3 regions of the Mesobacillus sp. ABV4_180 genome follow, and region 3 is predicted to be linked to each of the others. Evidence: a T-box and tRNA genes for the amino acid it is inferred to sense, from the RefSeq annotation. Region 3 holds a T-box; the other regions hold tRNA genes.
What was found. A T-box is a leader RNA that pairs with one kind of tRNA and senses whether it is charged. The one in region 3 lies ahead of argS (arginine--tRNA ligase), so its partner is inferred to be a tRNA-Arg.
Positions count from the first base shown of each region.

Region 1: it has a tRNA-Arg gene. The T-box ahead of argS (arginine--tRNA ligase) is inferred to sense a tRNA for this amino acid. The anticodon was not compared.
Region 2: it has a tRNA-Arg gene. The T-box ahead of argS (arginine--tRNA ligase) is inferred to sense a tRNA for this amino acid. The anticodon was not compared.

Region 1 covers NZ_JBSWTJ010000001.1:1,154,928-1,160,901, forward strand. The annotation lists rRNA gene ACXAEA_RS05705 (23S ribosomal RNA) at 1-701, shown strand, start outside; rRNA gene rrf (5S ribosomal RNA) at 818-933, shown strand; tRNA gene ACXAEA_RS05715 (tRNA-Val) at 944-1,019, shown strand; tRNA gene ACXAEA_RS05720 (tRNA-Thr) at 1,035-1,110, shown strand; tRNA gene ACXAEA_RS05725 (tRNA-Lys) at 1,208-1,283, shown strand; tRNA gene ACXAEA_RS05730 (tRNA-Leu) at 1,349-1,433, shown strand; tRNA gene ACXAEA_RS05735 (tRNA-Gly) at 1,461-1,535, shown strand; tRNA gene ACXAEA_RS05740 (tRNA-Leu) at 1,546-1,634, shown strand; tRNA gene ACXAEA_RS05745 (tRNA-Arg) at 1,659-1,735, shown strand; tRNA gene ACXAEA_RS05750 (tRNA-Pro) at 1,752-1,828, shown strand; tRNA gene ACXAEA_RS05755 (tRNA-Ala) at 1,844-1,919, shown strand; tRNA gene ACXAEA_RS05760 (tRNA-Met) at 1,942-2,018, shown strand; tRNA gene ACXAEA_RS05765 (tRNA-Ile) at 2,059-2,135, shown strand; tRNA gene ACXAEA_RS05770 (tRNA-Ser) at 2,155-2,247, shown strand; tRNA gene ACXAEA_RS05775 (tRNA-Met) at 2,274-2,347, shown strand; tRNA gene ACXAEA_RS05780 (tRNA-Asp) at 2,388-2,463, shown strand; tRNA gene ACXAEA_RS05785 (tRNA-Phe) at 2,469-2,541, shown strand; tRNA gene ACXAEA_RS05790 (tRNA-His) at 2,581-2,656, shown strand; tRNA gene ACXAEA_RS05795 (tRNA-Gly) at 2,663-2,736, shown strand; tRNA gene ACXAEA_RS05800 (tRNA-Ile) at 2,740-2,813, shown strand; tRNA gene ACXAEA_RS05805 (tRNA-Asn) at 2,827-2,901, shown strand; tRNA gene ACXAEA_RS05810 (tRNA-Ser) at 2,906-2,996, shown strand; tRNA gene ACXAEA_RS05815 (tRNA-Glu) at 3,000-3,071, shown strand; gene glgB (1,4-alpha-glucan branching protein GlgB) at 3,558-5,516, shown strand; gene ACXAEA_RS05825 (glucose-1-phosphate adenylyltransferase) at 5,434-5,974, shown strand, end outside.
Region 2 covers NZ_JBSWTJ010000001.1:61,504-67,477, reverse strand. The annotation lists gene ACXAEA_RS00345 (SpoIIE family protein phosphatase) at 1-199, shown strand, start outside; gene ACXAEA_RS00340 (Tex family protein) at 335-2,497, shown strand; gene cmpA (cortex morphogenetic protein CmpA) at 2,558-2,668, opposite strand; gene ACXAEA_RS00330 (SprT family protein) at 2,761-3,234, shown strand; tRNA gene ACXAEA_RS00325 (tRNA-Asn) at 3,353-3,427, shown strand; tRNA gene ACXAEA_RS00320 (tRNA-Ser) at 3,444-3,534, shown strand; tRNA gene ACXAEA_RS00315 (tRNA-Glu) at 3,550-3,624, shown strand; tRNA gene ACXAEA_RS00310 (tRNA-Asp) at 3,684-3,759, shown strand; tRNA gene ACXAEA_RS00305 (tRNA-Gln) at 3,767-3,841, shown strand; tRNA gene ACXAEA_RS00300 (tRNA-Lys) at 3,847-3,922, shown strand; tRNA gene ACXAEA_RS00295 (tRNA-Leu) at 3,963-4,047, shown strand; tRNA gene ACXAEA_RS00290 (tRNA-Leu) at 4,107-4,192, shown strand; tRNA gene ACXAEA_RS00285 (tRNA-Arg) at 4,255-4,331, shown strand; tRNA gene ACXAEA_RS00280 (tRNA-Pro) at 4,346-4,422, shown strand; tRNA gene ACXAEA_RS00275 (tRNA-Gly) at 4,443-4,516, shown strand; rRNA gene ACXAEA_RS00270 (16S ribosomal RNA) at 4,632-5,974, shown strand, end outside.
Region 3 covers NZ_JBSWTJ010000001.1:2,062,413-2,068,386, reverse strand. The annotation lists gene argS (arginine--tRNA ligase) at 1-1,059, opposite strand, end outside; T-box leader at 1,103-1,316, opposite strand; gene ACXAEA_RS10540 (GNAT family N-acetyltransferase) at 1,358-1,831, opposite strand; gene ACXAEA_RS10535 (hypothetical protein) at 1,943-2,848, opposite strand; gene ACXAEA_RS10530 (RNA polymerase sigma factor) at 2,832-3,377, opposite strand; gene ACXAEA_RS10525 (hypothetical protein) at 3,615-3,752, shown strand; gene ACXAEA_RS10520 (hypothetical protein) at 3,911-4,354, shown strand; gene ACXAEA_RS10515 (hypothetical protein) at 4,684-4,941, shown strand; gene ACXAEA_RS10510 (hypothetical protein) at 5,054-5,287, opposite strand; gene ACXAEA_RS10505 (YbbN family protein) at 5,856-5,974, shown strand, end outside.

The DNA of each region.
Region 1 (5,974 bases), 910 kb from region 3:
CCCGCGCCCCTGATCGGGGCGGGAGACAGTGTCAGGTGGGCAGTTTGACTGGGGCGGTCGCCTCCTAAAGAGTAACGGAGGCGCCCAAAGGTTCCCTCAGAATGGTTGGAAATCATTCGCAGAGTGTAAAGGCACAAGGGAGCTTGACTGCGAGACCTACAAGTCGAGCAGGGACGAAAGTCGGGCTTAGTGATCCGGTGGTTCCGCATGGAAGGGCCATCGCTCAACGGATAAAAGCTACCCCGGGGATAACAGGCTTATCTCCCCCAAGAGTCCACATCGACGGGGAGGTTTGGCACCTCGATGTCGGCTCATCGCATCCTGGGGCTGTAGTCGGTCCCAAGGGTTGGGCTGTTCGCCCATTAAAGCGGTACGCGAGCTGGGTTCAGAACGTCGTGAGACAGTTCGGTCCCTATCCGTCGTGGGCGCAGGAAATTTGAGAGGAGCTGTCCTTAGTACGAGAGGACCGGGATGGACGCACCGCTGGTGTACCAGTTGTCTTGCCAAAGGCATCGCTGGGTAGCTATGTGCGGACGGGATAAGTGCTGAAAGCATCTAAGCATGAAGCCCCCCTCAAGATGAGATTTCCCATAGCGCAAGCTAGTAAGAACCCTGAAAGAATGATCAGGTTGATAGGTCAGAGGTGGAAGCGCGGTGACGTGTGGAGCTGACTGATACTAATCGTTCGAGGACTTAACCAAATAGATCATTCGTTCTTCTTGAATTCTTCTTACACATTATCTAGTTTTGAGGGAATGAAAATTTCTCTTGCAAAAAGCATAAAAAGCAGTATAATAGATATTGTCTTTGAAAATTGTCTGGTGACGATGGCGAGAAGGTCACACCCGTTCCCATACCGAACACGGAAGTTAAGCTTCTCAGCGCCGATGGTAGTTGGGGGATTCCCCCTGTGAGAGTAGGACGTCGCCGGGCAGTATCAAATGGAGGATTAGCTCAGCTGGGAGAGCATCTGCCTTACAAGCAGAGGGTCGGCGGTTCGATCCCGTCATCCTCCACCATATTTTTTCACAAATGCCGGTGTAGCTCAATTGGTAGAGCAACTGACTTGTAATCAGTAGGTTGGGGGTTCAAGTCCTCTCGCCGGCACCATGCTTCTTGCTTCTCTGATCAGCAGCAGCGTAAGCATGCGAGAAATCCCGGAGGGATTTTGAGCAGAGAAACATTTTCTCGAAGCTAATCTTTGTACGAGCCATTAGCTCAGTCGGTAGAGCATCTGACTTTTAATCAGAGGGTCGAAGGTTCGAGTCCTTCATGGCTCACCATGATTTTTTCGCGCAAGCGAAAATAATCATCCTTTAATCCTGCTTCAGCGGATTAACTATAATATGCGGGTGTGGCGGAATTGGCAGACGCACCAGACTTAGGATCTGGCGCCGCAAGGCGTGGGGGTTCGACTCCCTTCACCCGCACCATTTTTTCAAACAAGTCAATAAACATACGCGGAAGTAGTTCAGTGGTAGAATACAACCTTGCCAAGGTTGGGGTCGCGGGTTCGAATCCCGTCTTCCGCTCCAAAGTTCTTAAGCCGGGGTGGCGGAACTGGCAGACGCACAGGACTTAAAATCCTGCGGTAGGTGACTACCGTACCGGTTCGATTCCGGTCCTCGGCACCAAGTTAGCTAATCAATCAAAAATATGCGCCCGTAGCTCAATTGGATAGAGCGTCTGACTACGGATCAGAAGGTTATGGGTTCGACTCCTTTCGGGCGCGCCATTATTTTTCTCTATATCGGGGAGTAGCTCAGCTTGGTAGAGCACTTGGTTTGGGACCAAGGGGTCGCAGGTTCGAATCCTGTCTTCCCGACCATGCTATTAATAATTTGGGGCCTTAGCTCAGCTGGGAGAGCGCCTGCCTTGCACGCAGGAGGTCAGCGGTTCGATCCCGCTAGGCTCCACCATTTATAACTTTAATAATGATTTGGCGGTGTAGCTCAGCTGGCTAGAGCGTACGGTTCATACCCGTAAGGTCGGGGGTTCGATCCCCTCCGCCGCTACCAATTCTAAATCTGGTTGAACCTATTCAATCTAGGCTAACATGGACCTTTAGCTCAGCTGGTTAGAGCAGACGGCTCATAACCGTCCGGTCGTAGGTTCGAGTCCTACAAGGTCCACCATTATATTGTCGTTTTTTACGGAGGTATACCCAAGTCTGGCTGAAGGGATCGGTCTTGAAAACCGACAGGCGGGTAACACCGCGCGGGGGTTCGAATCCCTCTACCTCCTCCATAATTCATTAAACATTTTATTACCGTCGCGGGGTGGAGCAGCCCGGTAGCTCGTCGGGCTCATAACCCGAAGGTCGCAGGTTCAAATCCTGCCCCCGCAATCAATGAGTTATTTTCAAGTATACTACTTGAAAATACTTTGGTCCCGTGGTGTAGCGGTTAACATGCCTGCCTGTCACGCAGGAGATCGCCGGTTCGATCCCGGTCGGGACCGCCATTTGTGGCTCAGTAGCTCAGTCGGTAGAGCAAAGGACTGAAAATCCTTGTGTCGGCGGTTCGATTCCGTCCTGAGCCACCTTTATTTATTTAAACTTAATATGCATTTTAAAATATGGCGATTGTGGCGAAGTGGTTAACGCACCTGATTGTGGTTCAGGCATTCGTGGGTTCGATTCCCATCAGTCGCCCCATTTTTTGCGGGTGTAGTTTAGTGGTAAAACCTCAGCCTTCCAAGCTGATGATGAGAGTTCGATTCTCTTCACCCGCTCCATAAGGGCCTATAGCTCAGCTGGTTAGAGCGCACGCCTGATAAGCGTGAGGTCGATGGTTCGAGTCCATTTAGGCCCATTTTTTTTATTATTCCGCAGTAGCTCAGTGGTAGAGCACTCGGCTGTTAACCGAGCGGTCGTAGGTTCGAATCCTACCTGCGGAGCCATTATGGGGAAGTACTCAAGAGGCTGAAGAGGCGCCCCTGCTAAGGGTGTAGGTCGGGTAACCGGCGCGAGGGTTCAAATCCCTCCTTCTCCGCCATAAGGCCCCTTGGTCAAGCGGTTAAGACACCGCCCTTTCACGGCGGTAACACGGGTTCGAATCCCGTAGGGGTCATACAAAAAAGCTGTCAGCAATTTTGCTGACAGCTTTTTTGTGTTCATTTTTAACTTGCAAATTTTACAATCAGCTTGTGCTTCCTTCTTTTACCTCAAACTGCATTTGATCACAACTATACAATTTCAACATCTTTTCCGCATTATCCTATCAATTCACATGCTCTTATATTTCATCTTTCATTAAATGAAAACGTTATCATTATAATAATAATTTTTTCAGCCTTTCAGACTTTCTACCTAATAAACACTACAATCCTTCTTTAAAAAACATTATTCTATTTTAACTTTCGTTCTACATAATTCGCGTAATTGGAAAATTTAACCCATTAAAGCGCTGCCATTTGCGGGGGAATGTCGAATAATGAAATTTAACATTAATTATTGTCGAAACATTAAAAAAATGTTTACAAGGAATTCACACATGCAACTAGAATACTACTGAAATAGGGAGTTTTTTAGTTTTACAAAGGCAGGTGGACTTAACTTGGTAACCAATCCAACAGAGTTTGAATTACATCTCTTTCATGAAGGCACTTTGTTCCAGAGCTTCAATTTATTCGGGGCACATGTCATTAAAAATGAAACCGAAACATATACTCGATTTTGTGTGTGGGCACCAAAAGCTTCAGAAGTGAGGCTCGCGGGAAACTTAAACGGCTGGGATGGTAAAGGATTTGAATTTTATAAGGTCAATCAGGAGGGTGTCTGGCAGCTGGTGGTCGACCGTGACCTGACTGGAGAAGTATATAAGTATGAAATCATAACTGCATCTGGCGAGCGTAAGCTCAAAGCTGATCCATATGCTTTTTATTCCGAGGTCAGGCCTAACACGGCTTCAGTTGTTTGTTCTCTTGACGGCTATCAATGGAATGACCAAAAATGGCTGCAAAAGAGGGAAAGAAAAAGCAGTCTGGGCGAGCCTATGTGCATTTACGAACTCCATGTGGGGTCATGGAAAAAACATGAGGATGGATCTTTTCTTACATATCGTGAACTCGCTGATGAGTTGATTCCTTATATTCTTTCACATGGATATACACATATTGAATTATTGCCCCTGACTGAGCATCCGCTCGATATGTCATGGGGGTATCAATCAACTGGTTATTTTTCGGTGACCAGCAGGTATGGGGCACCTCATGATTTTATGTATTTTGTGGATATGTGTCACCAGCACGGGATCGGGGTAATCCTTGACTGGATTCCAGGGCATTTTTGCAAGGATGCTCACGGCCTGTATCAATTTGATGGCAGCTATGTTTTTGAATACCAATATGAAAATGACCGGGAGAACCTGGTTTGGGGAACAGCCAACTTCGACTTGGGAAAAAAGGAGGTTCAAAGCTTCCTCATTTCAAGTGCGATGTTCTGGCTGGAAAAGTACCATATTGACGGATTCAGGGTCGATGCGGTAGCGAATATCATTTATTGGCCAAATTCGGTCCAGACTGCGAATCCTCATGGTGTGGAATTTTTGAAAAAGCTTAATAAAGCTGTGCGGGATTATGAGCCAGGTGCTTTGATGGTTGCCGAGGATTCCACTGACTGGCCGCAGGTGACAGCCCCTGTAGAGTATGGTGGGCTCGGTTTTACATACAAGTGGAATATGGGATGGATGAATGACACATTGAAGTATATGGAGGCAGGTTCAGAGAACAGGAAGCATATACATGATAAGGTTACCTTTTCGCTTCTGTATGCCTTTTCCGAGAATTTTGTCCTGCCTTTCTCTCATGATGAGGTTGTCCATGGAAAGAAATCGCTGCTTGATAAGATGCCCGGCGATTACTGGCAAAAGTTTGCGCAGCTGCGGCTCCTGCTTGGATTCATGACCGCACATCCGGGTAAGAAGCTGACGTTCATGGGTACCGAATTCGGGCAGTTCGCTGAATGGAAGGATAAAGAACAGCTTGATTGGCATCTGTTAGGCTATGAGATGCATGAGAAGATCAATCAATATAATAAGGAATTAATCAAACTGTATAAACGTTCAAAACCGCTGTATGAAGTTGACCACAGCTATGAAGGGTTTGAATGGATCGATGCGGATAATCGCGACCAGTCGATTTTTTCCTTCATCCGTAAAGGAAAGAATCCGGAAGACCTCCTGGTTATTGTGTGCAATTTTACCGAGAAGGTATACAGCGATTATCGAATTGGTGTCCCGAAGCTTGGAGAGTATCGGGAAATTCTGAACAGTGACGCCGAGGCATTTGGCGGCTCTGGTGTGATTAATAAAAAAGTGTTGAAAGCTAAAGATATAGCCTTTCATGGAAGGCCATATTCTATAGAGATGAGTATTTCTCCATTCGGAATCTCAGTTTTACGTCCTGTTATAAAAAGAAAGGGGAGAAACAATCATGCAAAAGAAGAAATGCGTAGCAATGCTGTTGGCAGGAGGAAAAGGAAGCCGGCTGCACTCATTGACGAAGAATCTCGCTAAACCTGCAGTCCCTTTTGGGGGCAAATACCGGATCATTGATTTTCCATTAAGCAATTGTACGAATTCTGGCATTCATACGGTTGGAGTGCTTACACAGTATCAGCCACTCGTTCTGAACTCGTATATTGGCATTGGCAGCGCCTGGGACCTGGATAGGAAGGATGGCGGTGTCACCGTGCTCCCACCTTATGCAGAGAGCTCTGAGGTGAAATGGTATTCTGGAACAGCAAGTGCCATCTATCAGAACCTGAATTATCTCTATCAATATGATCCTGAATACGTGCTCATCCTGTCAGGCGACCATATTTATAAGATGAATTATGAGTTGATGCTAAATTACCATATCGAAAAAGAAGCAGATGTGACGATTTCGGTCATTGAGGTCCCATGGGAGGAAACGAACCGCTTTGGCATCATGAATACGGATTCAGCGTTGAGAATAACTGAATTTGAAGAAA
Region 2 (5,974 bases), 2.0 Mb from region 3:
GCCCCAGGTATTCCATACCCAGAGATTCGTTTTTGAACCAGAATCAAAATTCCTGATCTACTCAGACGGTTTTGATATCCACGGTGCAAAATCATTATTGAAGGGTTACCGGTCAGTCGGGGCCATCGCAGAGCAAATCAAAAGCGAATACGAAAACTCAATGGATGATGCAACTTTTATTGTGGGAAGTCTACTGTAGCTGGTGGGCTTCTTTTTGTTTTATAAAGGACGGGGTTCCACAGTCACTGTAAAGATACTCCCAATTTTGGTACACTGTAATGAGTGGCAAGCAAAACCAATAAAGATTATGGAGGATTGTCTCTTGACTCAAACAATGGAAAAGCAGGATCAATACGTAAAAATCATTGCCAAAGAGCAATCATTAACTGCTAAACAAGTGCAAAGTGTCATTTCATTGATTAATGAAGGTAATACAGTGCCGTTCATTGCGCGTTACCGAAAGGAAATGACCGGTGCGCTTGATGAAGTGCAAATTCGGGATATCGTTGAAAGATGGCAATACATACAAAATTTAGAACAGCGCAAAGAAGAAGTCGTCAGGCTTATTGAGGAACAAGGAAAGTTAACGGCTGAACTGAAAACAAGCATTGAAAAAGCGATCAAGCTGCAGGAAGTAGAGGACCTTTATCGTCCTTATAAGCAAAAAAGAAGAACGAAGGCGACCGTTGCAAAAGAAAAGGGTCTTGAACCGCTTGCGCAGTGGATGCTTGAATTCCCTGTTAACGGCAGCCTGGAAGACAAAGCGAGTGAATTCTTGTCTGAAGAAAAAGGGGTCGGGACTGCAGCGGAAGCAATTGCTGGTGCGAAAGATATCATTGCTGAAATGGTATCCGATGACGCTGATAGCCGCAAATGGATACGAAATGAAACGTTTAAATCAGGTTCCATCGAATCTGCGGTGAAAAATGAAGAGCTGGATGAGAAAAGAGTTTACGAAATGTACTATGAATACTCTGAGCCAGTCAACAAAGTAGTGCCGCACAGGATACTTGCATTGAATCGCGGTGAAAAAGAAGAATTATTGAGAGTGTCAATCAAGCCGAAAACGGACGTCATCATGAGTTATCTGCAGCGGAAATGGATCTCCAAAAGCCATTCCATTACAGTGCAAGCTATAAATGAAGCGATTGAAGATGCCTATAAGCGCCTGATTCAGCCTTCGATTGAACGTGAAATCAGGAACGAACTAACGGAAAAAGCGGAAGAGCAGGCAATCCATATTTTCTCCGAAAACCTGCGCAAGCTTCTTTTACAGCCTCCGCTAAAAGGGAAAGTCGTCCTTGGGGTTGATCCGGCATTCAGGACAGGCTGTAAGCTGGCAGCGGTTGATGAAACAGGGAAGGTATTATCAATAGGAGTAATCTATCCTCATACTTCCAGTTCGAAAAGTACGGAAGCGCGCGAGAAATTCATTAAGGTTCTGAAGGATTATCATGTGGAAATGGTCGCAATCGGAAATGGTACTGCCTCAAGAGAGACAGAACAATTCGTATCGGATATTCTCAAGGAACTCGATACAGAAATCTACTATCTTATCGTGAATGAAGCAGGCGCAAGTGTGTATTCTGCATCTGATCTTGCCCGTGAAGAATTCCCGAACTACCAGGTAGAAGAACGAAGCGCCGTTTCCATCGCGCGCCGACTGCAGGACCCTCTTGCTGAACTTGTAAAAATCGACCCGAAATCTGTCGGTGTCGGACAGTACCAGCATGACGTCAGCCAGAAAAGATTATCTGAATCCCTTACATTTGTTGTTGAGACAGCAGTTAACCAGGTAGGGGTCAATGTAAATACTGCCTCATCTTCCTTATTGCAATATGTATCAGGTCTATCGAAGACGGTGGCCAACAACATCGTCAAAAAGAGGGAAGAAGAAGGGAAGTTCACGAGCCGTAATCAATTGAAGAAAATCCCCCGCCTGGGAGCCAAAACTTATGAGCAGGCGATTGGGTTCCTTCGTGTCATTGATGGGAAAGAACCTCTTGATCGCACCGGCATACACCCGGAAAGCTACGGAGAAGTAAAACAGCTATTGGACAGATTTGGATTCAAAACAAAAGATTTAGGTACACCAGCTTTAAAAGAAGCTCTTGCTAAAATCAATATCGACCAGACAGCTGACGAGCTTGGAATCGGTAAGCTCACGCTGAAAGATATCATCGATGCTTTAGTAAGACCGGAAAGAGATCCGCGTGACGAATTGCCGGCTCCGCTTCTAAAGAAGGATGTATTAAAGCTGGAGGATTTAAAAGCAGGCATGGAACTGCAGGGGACAGTGCGTAACGTTGTCGACTTCGGAGCTTTCGTCGATATTGGCGTAAAGCAGGATGGTCTTGTTCATATCTCGAAGCTCAGCAACAGATTCGTTAAGCATCCATTGGATATTGTATCTGTAGGGGATGTGGTAACCGTTTGGGTTGACAGTGTTGACCAGAAAAAAGGCCGCGTAGCACTAACGATGCTGAAGCCTGAGTAAAAGTAATGATAAAGACTGCGGGGAAGCCTGCAGTCTTTGTTTATAATTGAGGGCAGAAAGTCATCCTTGTTTATTCCTATAGAAAAACCAGCATTGATTTAGAAGTTTGATTTGATATCGATTTTTTTCATAGAAGGCTCGTTTCATTTGATTCTGGAACCAGACAGGCATAACAATACCTCCTTAAGATAATGCGTTAAAAGGTAACATTAATATATGCTATAATGGGTTGTCATGTTTCTACAAAAGGCAGGAGTTTTAGGATGACGGATCAGGAATTGCATAACCTTGTCGTTAAAATATCAGATGAACTATTTCATAAGCCGTTCAGGCATAAAGCGTTTTTTAATTCAAGGTTGCGGACAACAGGCGGCAGGTACATGCTTCGGAGCCATAACATTGAAATCAACAAGAAATATTTCGACCAGTTGGGGCAGGAAGAACTTATCGGCATCATCAAACATGAACTTTGCCACTACCACCTGCATTTAGAGGGGAAAGGTTATAAGCATCGGGATAAGGATTTCAGGGACTTGTTAATGAAAGTAGGTGCTCCAAGATTTTGTTCAACTCTTCCGGAGGAGAAAAAAAGAAGGTCGAAACAAAAAGTCATTCTCTATCAATGCAGCAGATGTAAATTGATTTATCGCCGTAAAAGATCTATTAATACTGCAATATATGTTTGCGGAAAATGCCGGGGCAAGCTGATGAAGGTAAAGGAAATGCTGATGGAATAGCGTTTTTTTGCCGCGAAAAATAAAATAAAAAACCTCTTAAAACACGCTTGACTTTTATTGTGCACCTCCCTATAATAGTAAGAGTCGACAAGACATCGACACGAAAAAATAAAGTTATTCCGCAGTAGCTCAGTGGTAGAGCACTCGGCTGTTAACCGAGCGGTCGTAGGTTCGAATCCTACCTGCGGAGCCATTATTATTCAAGGTATGGGGAAGTACTCAAGAGGCTGAAGAGGCGCCCCTGCTAAGGGTGTAGGTCGCGTAAGCGGCGCGAGGGTTCAAATCCCTCCTTCTCCGCCAGGACAATTTAAATATGGCCCCTTGGTCAAGCGGTTAAGACACCGCCCTTTCACGGCGGTAACACGGGTTCGAATCCCGTAGGGGTCACCAAGTTTATTTCGTGCCAGCGAAAACAATAGTCATCATTTTTTAAAAACAACCTTTTATTTGGTCCCGTGGTGTAGCGGTTAACATGCCTGCCTGTCACGCAGGAGATCGCCGGTTCGATCCCGGTCGGGACCGCCATTTTTATTGGGCTATAGCCAAGCGGTAAGGCAACGGACTTTGACTCCGTCATGCGTTGGTTCGAATCCAGCTAGCCCAGCCATTTACGAGCCATTAGCTCAGTCGGTAGAGCATCTGACTTTTAATCAGAGGGTCGAAGGTTCGAGTCCTTCATGGCTCACCAGTTTTTTCGCATCAGCGAAATTAACTTTCTATATTAATATGCGGGTGTGGCGGAATTGGCAGACGCACCAGACTTAGGATCTGGCGCCGCAAGGCGTGGGGGTTCGACTCCCTTCACCCGCACCATTAATTACCTGTTGATTAAAGAACCATTATTGGTTAAGATATAACCCTGTCATGTTAATGCGGTCGTGGCGGAATGGCAGACGCGCTAGGTTGAGGGCCTAGTGGGGGCAACCCCGTGGAGGTTCAAGTCCTCTCGGCCGCACCAAAAAAGTTCTTGACAACCAAATGTGGTTGTGACAACATGTAAAAGTTGCTATTTTGATAAATGCGCCCGTAGCTCAATTGGATAGAGCGTCTGACTACGGATCAGAAGGTTATGGGTTCGACTCCTTTCGGGCGCGCCATTATTTTTTCACAACGGGGAGTAGCTCAGCTTGGTAGAGCACTTGGTTTGGGACCAAGGGGTCGCAGGTTCGAATCCTGTCTTCCCGACCATTCAGCAACTAACTTCATATGCGGGTGTAGTTTACTGGTAAAACCTCAGCCTTCCAAGCTGATGTAGTGGGTTCGATTCCCATCACCCGCTCCAACTTTAATTGTTCCTTGAAAACTAAACAAACAAGCGTCAACAAACAATAATATTCTTGCTTCTATTATAGAAGACAAGAGCCAACGTTTTATTTTATGAGCTAACTCATAACTCTTTCTTGGAGAGTTTGATCCTGGCTCAGGACGAACGCTGGCGGCGTGCCTAATACATGCAAGTCGAGCGGATCTTCATTAGCTTGCTTTTGAAGATCAGCGGCGGACGGGTGAGTAACACGTGGGCAACCTGCCTGTAAGACTGGGATAACTTCGGGAAACCGGAGCTAATACCGGATAATCCTTTCCCTCTCATGAGGGAAAGCTGAAAGACGGTTTCGGCTGTCACTTACAGATGGGCCCGCGGCGCATTAGCTAGTTGGTGAGGTAACGGCTCACCAAGGCAACGATGCGTAGCCGACCTGAGAGGGTGATCGGCCACACTGGGACTGAGACACGGCCCAGACTCCTACGGGAGGCAGCAGTAGGGAATCTTCCGCAATGGACGAAAGTCTGACGGAGCAACGCCGCGTGAGCGATGAAGGCCTTCGGGTCGTAAAGCTCTGTTGTCAGGGAAGAACAAGTATCGGAGTAACTGCCGGTACCTTGACGGTACCTGACCAGAAAGCCACGGCTAACTACGTGCCAGCAGCCGCGGTAATACGTAGGTGGCAAGCGTTGTCCGGAATTATTGGGCGTAAAGCGCGCGCAGGCGGTCCTTTAAGTCTGATGTGAAAGCCCACGGCTCAACCGTGGAGGGTCATTGGAAACTGGGGGACTTGAGTGCAGAAGAGGAGAGCGGAATTCCACGTGTAGCGGTGAAATGCGTAGAGATGTGGAGGAACACCAGTGGCGAAGGCGGCTCTCTGGTCTGTAACTGACGCTGAGGCGCGAAAGCGTGGGGAGCGAACAGGATTAGATACCCTGGTAGTCCACGCCGTAAACGATGAGTGCTAAGTGTTAGAGGGTTTCCGCCCTTTAGTGCTGCAGCAAACGCATTAAGCACTCCGCCTGGGGAGTACGGCCGCAAGGCTGAAACTCAAAGGAATTGACGGGGGCCCGCACAAGCGGTGGAGCATGTGGTTTAATTCGAAGCAACGCGAAGAACCTTACCAGGTCTTGACATCCTCTGACAACCCTAGAGATAGGGCGTTCCCCTTCGGGGGACAGAGTGACAGGTGGTGCATGGTTGTCGTCAGCTCGTGTCGTGAGATGTTGGGTTAAGTCCCGCAACGAGCGCAACCCTTGATCTTAGTTGCCAGCATTCAGTTGGGCACTCTAAGGTGACTGCCGGTGACAAACCGGAGGAAGGTGGGGATGACGTCAAATCATCATGCCCCTTATGACCTGGGCTACACACGTGCTACAATGGATGGAACAAAGGGTCGCGAAGCCGCGAGGTCGAGCCAATCCCATAAAACCATTCTCAGTTCGGATTGCAGGCTGCAACTCGCCTGCATGAAGC
Region 3 (5,974 bases):
CCCCATTTTCTTCAAAACGGCTTTCAGCTGTTTAAAATGAAGGCTTTGTTCATTTCCAACTACATACAATGATTTCGTGAAATCATACTTCTCTAGCCTGTACTTAGCGGCAGCCAAATCACGGGTTGCGTACAATGTTGCTCCATCCGATTTTTTTATCAGGCAAGGAGGAAGCTCAGCTTCATCGAGATTGACTACATGCGCTCCATCCGATTCTTCCAGAAGTCCTTTATCTTTGAGCAATTCCACGATCACATCCATTTTTTCATTATAAAACGCTTCTCCTGCATAGGAATCGAACTGAATGCCCATTAAATCATAAATTTTCTTGAATTCCAGCAAGGATTCTTCCCTGAACCATTCCCATAGTTGAAGAGCTTCATCATCTCCATTTTCAAGTCGTCTAAACCAGTCCCGTCCTTCTTGTTCAAGTTCTGGCTGGCTTTCAGCCGCTTCATGAAAACGGATATAAAGCGATAGCAGCTCCTTGATCGGATTTTCTTTGACTTTATCCTCTGCTCCCCAAAGTTGATAAGCTGTGATCAACTTGCCGAATTGAGTTCCCCAATCCCCTAAATGATTTATTTTCACAATTTCGTAGCCACACTTTTCCAATATTAAGGAAAGTGAATTTCCAATCACTGTTGAACGAAGATGGCCCATTGAAAATGGCTTCGCAATATTAGGTGAAGACAAATCAATCGTGATTGTTCTGCCTTTTCCTAATTGTAGATTGCCGTACGAATGGCTATACTCCAGTATTTCTGACAAAACTTCTTTTGATGTCCTCGATTTGTTCAAGAATGCATTGACATAGCCTCCTTCTGCCTCGATTCTTTCAAATGAATCACCATCTACAATCTGTAATTGACTGCTTAATTCCTCGGAAATCTTACCAGGAGGCTTTCTCATAATCCTGGCAAGCTGGAAGCATGGGAAGGCTAAGTCTCCCTGATTTAAAAACCTTGGTTTCTCAATCAAGCGTTCAATTTCTTTAAAAGATAGGATTCCCTCAAGTTTTGAAGCGAGTTTTTCGGCAAATATTTTGACGTAATCCATTACTAAACCCCCTTGTGAAAAATAAAAAACTCCCGTCTCTATAAAAAGAGACGAGAGTTTAAGCCCGCGGTACCACTCTAATTGTTCCAAACAAGGAACCTGCTTTCATTGATAACGGAAGTCATTTCCGGCCTGCCCTACTCTATTCAGGAAGCATCTCAAAAGTGCGTTTCATCATTCTGTAGCACCAGGCTTCCACCGGCCCTGGCTCGCTGTCGCAAACAAAGAATAACTACTCTCTTTATCATCGATTAGATATTTTTACCATTATATACAACAGTTAATGGAAATTCAACAACTATTTTCTGATAAGTGATGAATCAAATTCCTGTATGGTTCTATTCCTTTCATCCAAACTTTCAATGTAATTTCCGTCAGTATACTCTCCAATTATTTTACGCCAAAAATTCCTGGCAGGTTCATTTTTTTCCACCTGCGTGATGCTCCATTTACCCGGGAACTGATCAAACAATTTATTCGCCGCCATTTTACCAAAACCTTTTCGGTAAAATTTCCTTAATACGAAAAATTCAAGGATAACATTTGGCTCACCGCGCTCTACCATTGCAAACCCTGCAAGCTCATCATCATGCATAATAAAATACGCAAACAAATCGGAATCAGTCCAATATGGCTTTAAATCAAACGGAGCATAGCTTCCATATTCCTCAAGCCTGATTTCCTGGAAAACAGTGAATTCATAAATGTAAAATTGAATTAAATTATGGAGTGTGGTTTCGTCCTCCGGCTGAACACGTACAAGATTGATCACATACATACCCCTTTTATAACAAATAATAGATTATCCTTGAAGAATTATTCACCGCAACCATGAGAAATCCTTTTTTTATGAGCAAAAAAAGAGATACCAGCCGGCATCTCTTTAATCCTCCCTATTTGGGTATGAATACAAATAAGTGATTTCTTTTTCTTTGATTGCAATCTTAACAATTTCTAAACCATTCGCTGATTCAAAAATTTGAAATGACCCCTCAGCATTTTTTTGCTTCCATTGTCCAGAAGACTTAATTTTCTCAAGGTATTCTTTATAGCTTTCCACCCCCCCTTGTTTCCAGTGGTATTTCTCTGTGTTCCCTGAAATCTCGACTGGAGTCAGTCCGACTGGATATGGGAGAAAACCATAGCCATGTGTGACGTAAAGCTGGGATTCATGCTTGTATGGTATAGTTTTTTTAAAATCTAAAGACGCTATGATCTGGAAGATATCAGCATATTCCAGTCTGGGATAATCAAAACTAAAGTGCATCGTTTGCTGGCCGATATCCACAAAAAAATGGTAGCGGAGACTTACATCCATCATTTTTACATGTTCGATGTACAACATTGTTGGATAAGGAAAGTTCTCCATTTCCTTGGCAGTATTCATTGGCCTGGAATTGATGATTTTCTCCTTCTCTGTGACAGTGACGGACTCTGAAAACCCTACAGGATCTGACTCTCCTTCTTCGAAAAAATCATAGCCATTAACCCTTTTTTTGCTATACACTTTCTCTAAATCCCAAGTGAAACTGTATCGATTAACGCTTGATTGAACAGTTCTTTCATCAGTTTGATCATGATTTTGCAGCTGAAATAACAGTCCAGCAGATATGAATAAAAACAAGGCGGTAAGTACAAAGCTTTTAACCTCAAAAAGTTTGTTTTTCACCTTTGTCACAGGTTTAGTCCGAATCGAAGACCTGATGCGGTTTCTCATTCTATTGCTTTGTTCCACTTCTGGCGCTAGCTTTTTCATCAATTTCCAATGATCATCAGATTGTTTGTTCATGTTGACCGCCTCCCTCCAATGGATCCATTTTTCTCAAGGCAGTTAATCCTCTGGACAATGTTTTTCTTACTTTCACTTCAGACCAGCCGAGGATTTCAGCGATTTCCTTTGTAGAAAGTTCTTCAATCTTTTTTAACGTAATCACAAGGCGGTAATCGGGTTTTAGCTTTTGGATTGCTTCAAGGGTTTTCTTTATCGAATCCCGGTGTATAACAAACTGTTCCATATCGAATGAAGATTGAATATCTTGTTCTCCTGAAAATATGGATAAAATTCGTCTTCTTTTCCTCCTGCGGATTTCATCAATAACAAGATGTCTTGCAATGCTGAAAAGCCAGGTTTTCACATTTCCTCTGTCGTCCCTCCGATCGTATGAGGTGTACGCACGCAAGAAAGTATCATGTACAAGATCCTCGCAGAGTTGTTGGTCTCCAATCATATAAAAAATGAACCGATAAATGTCTTTATAATAGGTTTCATACCATTCCATAACCTGTTGTTCTTTTTGATATTCAGTTATATCCCCCACCTCATTTCCTCTCCTATAATAAGTCGGATCATATTTAAAATTGTGACAGTTCATTATCGATTTTTTTAAAAAAATGTTCCTTTTTTCTTTAATTTAGTAAAAACTCTTTTTTTTAAAAAGGGCAGCCCGACTTTATAAATCTATGATACAAGCTGATGCTCGTCCGTTTTTTTTTCATATGATGTTGTTGTAAGGTTCGGATCTTACCTATCTTCTAAAATGGAAGGGGGTGGAGAGATGCTTATTACTGCGATCGTTGTGCTGTTGCTAGCAATTGCTTTAGTCATTGCAATCTTGCTTGGGCAGGATGCTTTAGTTGATGTACTTTTCAACTGCATTGGCGAAGTTATTGCTACTGAAAACGGTGCTGCTTAATCTCGATGAAAGATTTGACAGCTGAATCCCCTTACAGTCTCCCTGGCTATACCGGTATTGGCCCGGGAGATTCACTATTTTCTAGACAATGCGAAACCCATCAAAATTCATAATGATTAATTGAAAGAAACAAAATATTTAGAAAGGATGATATTGAATTGAAAGATGAGAAGATGAAGAAAAATCAAGATAGTTCGAAGAAAGACCTGTCTTTGAATGAAATTTTCAATTTCGCTCAGGTCTTGTTAAAGAAATCGGAAAATGATAGCAAGGGACATTCAGACAAAAATGGCCAGCCCAACATTGCTGAACAACTTAAAAATATCCCGATTGATTCCCTGCTTTCAAAAGCTCAGAGTTTAATTTCCCCCTCGACTATATCCTTGCTTTCAAAGTCGGTCAATGCTGTTGAAAAAAATGAAAAGAATAAAGAAACAACATCGACATCACATGTTAAACAGGACCTTGAACAATTGTCAGCAGAGATATCCCATGTAAAAGAAACACTGGCACAAACTCAAAATATTTTAAACGAAAAAGATTTACAATTGAAAAACCTTCAGATGGATATTCAACACCTAAAGCGGCGAAGAAGACGATAAAAGATTAAGGATACTACTGATTAGTTTAATGCTTTTATTGTTCAAAGTATTTAGAAATTTACAAAATTGTATACCAACAGCAAAAAAACAGCTGCAAATGGACAGCTGTTTTATGTTCCAACACTTTTGGAAGAATCATTTAACAATGTAAATGACTTCTTGCTCACTACATTCTTTTCAGGGATTAACGGGGATATGGATTTATATTGATCATCAGGAATCGAGGTCGGATGATCAATGGAAAAATTCTTTTAAACTTCTTTTTTCATCATATTAAGTAAATTAATTAAGAAAAAGAAACAGAATAATGTACTGAGGAGGATCCATGGATGAAACCTCAGTACTCTGAAATTTTGGGCAATCAATCCTGCCCACTCATTAGAAAGTGTTTCTGGCAGTGTAGTATCTCCGATGAAGATTCCCTGCTCCGTTTGCCCGCCAAGAAATGCATTGAATATTCCAAGCTGCATCAGGATAATCACAGTACTAAAGAGTTGCTGGACAACGAGGAGAAGGCCAAAAGATTTAAAAAAAAGGCCACAGGTGTCTTGCGAATATATGCCAATTTCCAGCCCCCATCAATTTAGATGTGATAACGAACGATTGTTTTATTATCTGGCCAATTAACTCTATAGTCGATATGACCAGTGAAGGGAAAGCAATGATTGTCAGAACCCCGATTTGATAGGATGTAACGATCTAGACAGAGATTCCTGTAAAGTGTTCTGTGACAGGTCCCATCAGGAATAAAGCGATAATCAACATTGGAATGTAACGGAACCCCAGGAAGAAATACTGAAAATAAACTTTAGCTTTTGGAATCCACAATGCAATGATCACCCCAACTAATACTCCCAGAAAAACTCTCAAAGCTGTAATCGTGAACGCGGCAAGGATCGTAAACTTCATGCCATACACATTGATCAGCACCATATCCTGACCATTTCGGTCCGTTCCAAAAGGGTGTTCTAATGTGGGGGGCTTAGGCGCGCGGCCGATAATATTGGCGTTTTCGTCATAAAAGAATAGTTCTGCATCGTAATCCTTGGGTCCCCTAAAGGGATAAGCTATTCGACAAAAAAATGGAAAAACCTTGTAAAAAATAAAAAAAACGACCTCCTTTTCGAAGAGAGTCGCTTCTAGTTTTGCCTTATTTTGCTTAAATGACCAAGATCAAACTGCCGACACTTGTTTGAATTTCTCCTTTTACACTATCTTAAACGCCGTAAAAGAAATTTAGCACTTTGCTTTCATAATCAATACCTTATCGAATCAATGATATAGCATTATACCCAATCTCCTTTTTTTAGTATGATAAAAGGACAAGGGGTATCCTAACTGTAATTGGGTATCAGTAAATTGAGGAGATGTTTTTACATTGAAAGAATTGATGTCTATTGAAGAAGTAAATGGCCTGATTAATGATCATGAATTAAGCTTTATTTATGTTTTGACAGATAGCTGAAGCGTCTGCCATGGTTTGCTTCCTCAGGTTGAGGAAGTGCTGGAGAATTTTCCGAAAATCGAAACGGGACTGGTGAACGCCGGAAAGGTAGAGGAGATCGCGGGTTTCCTGATGGCCTTCACGGTGCCGGTTCTTGTCCTATATGCAGATGGACG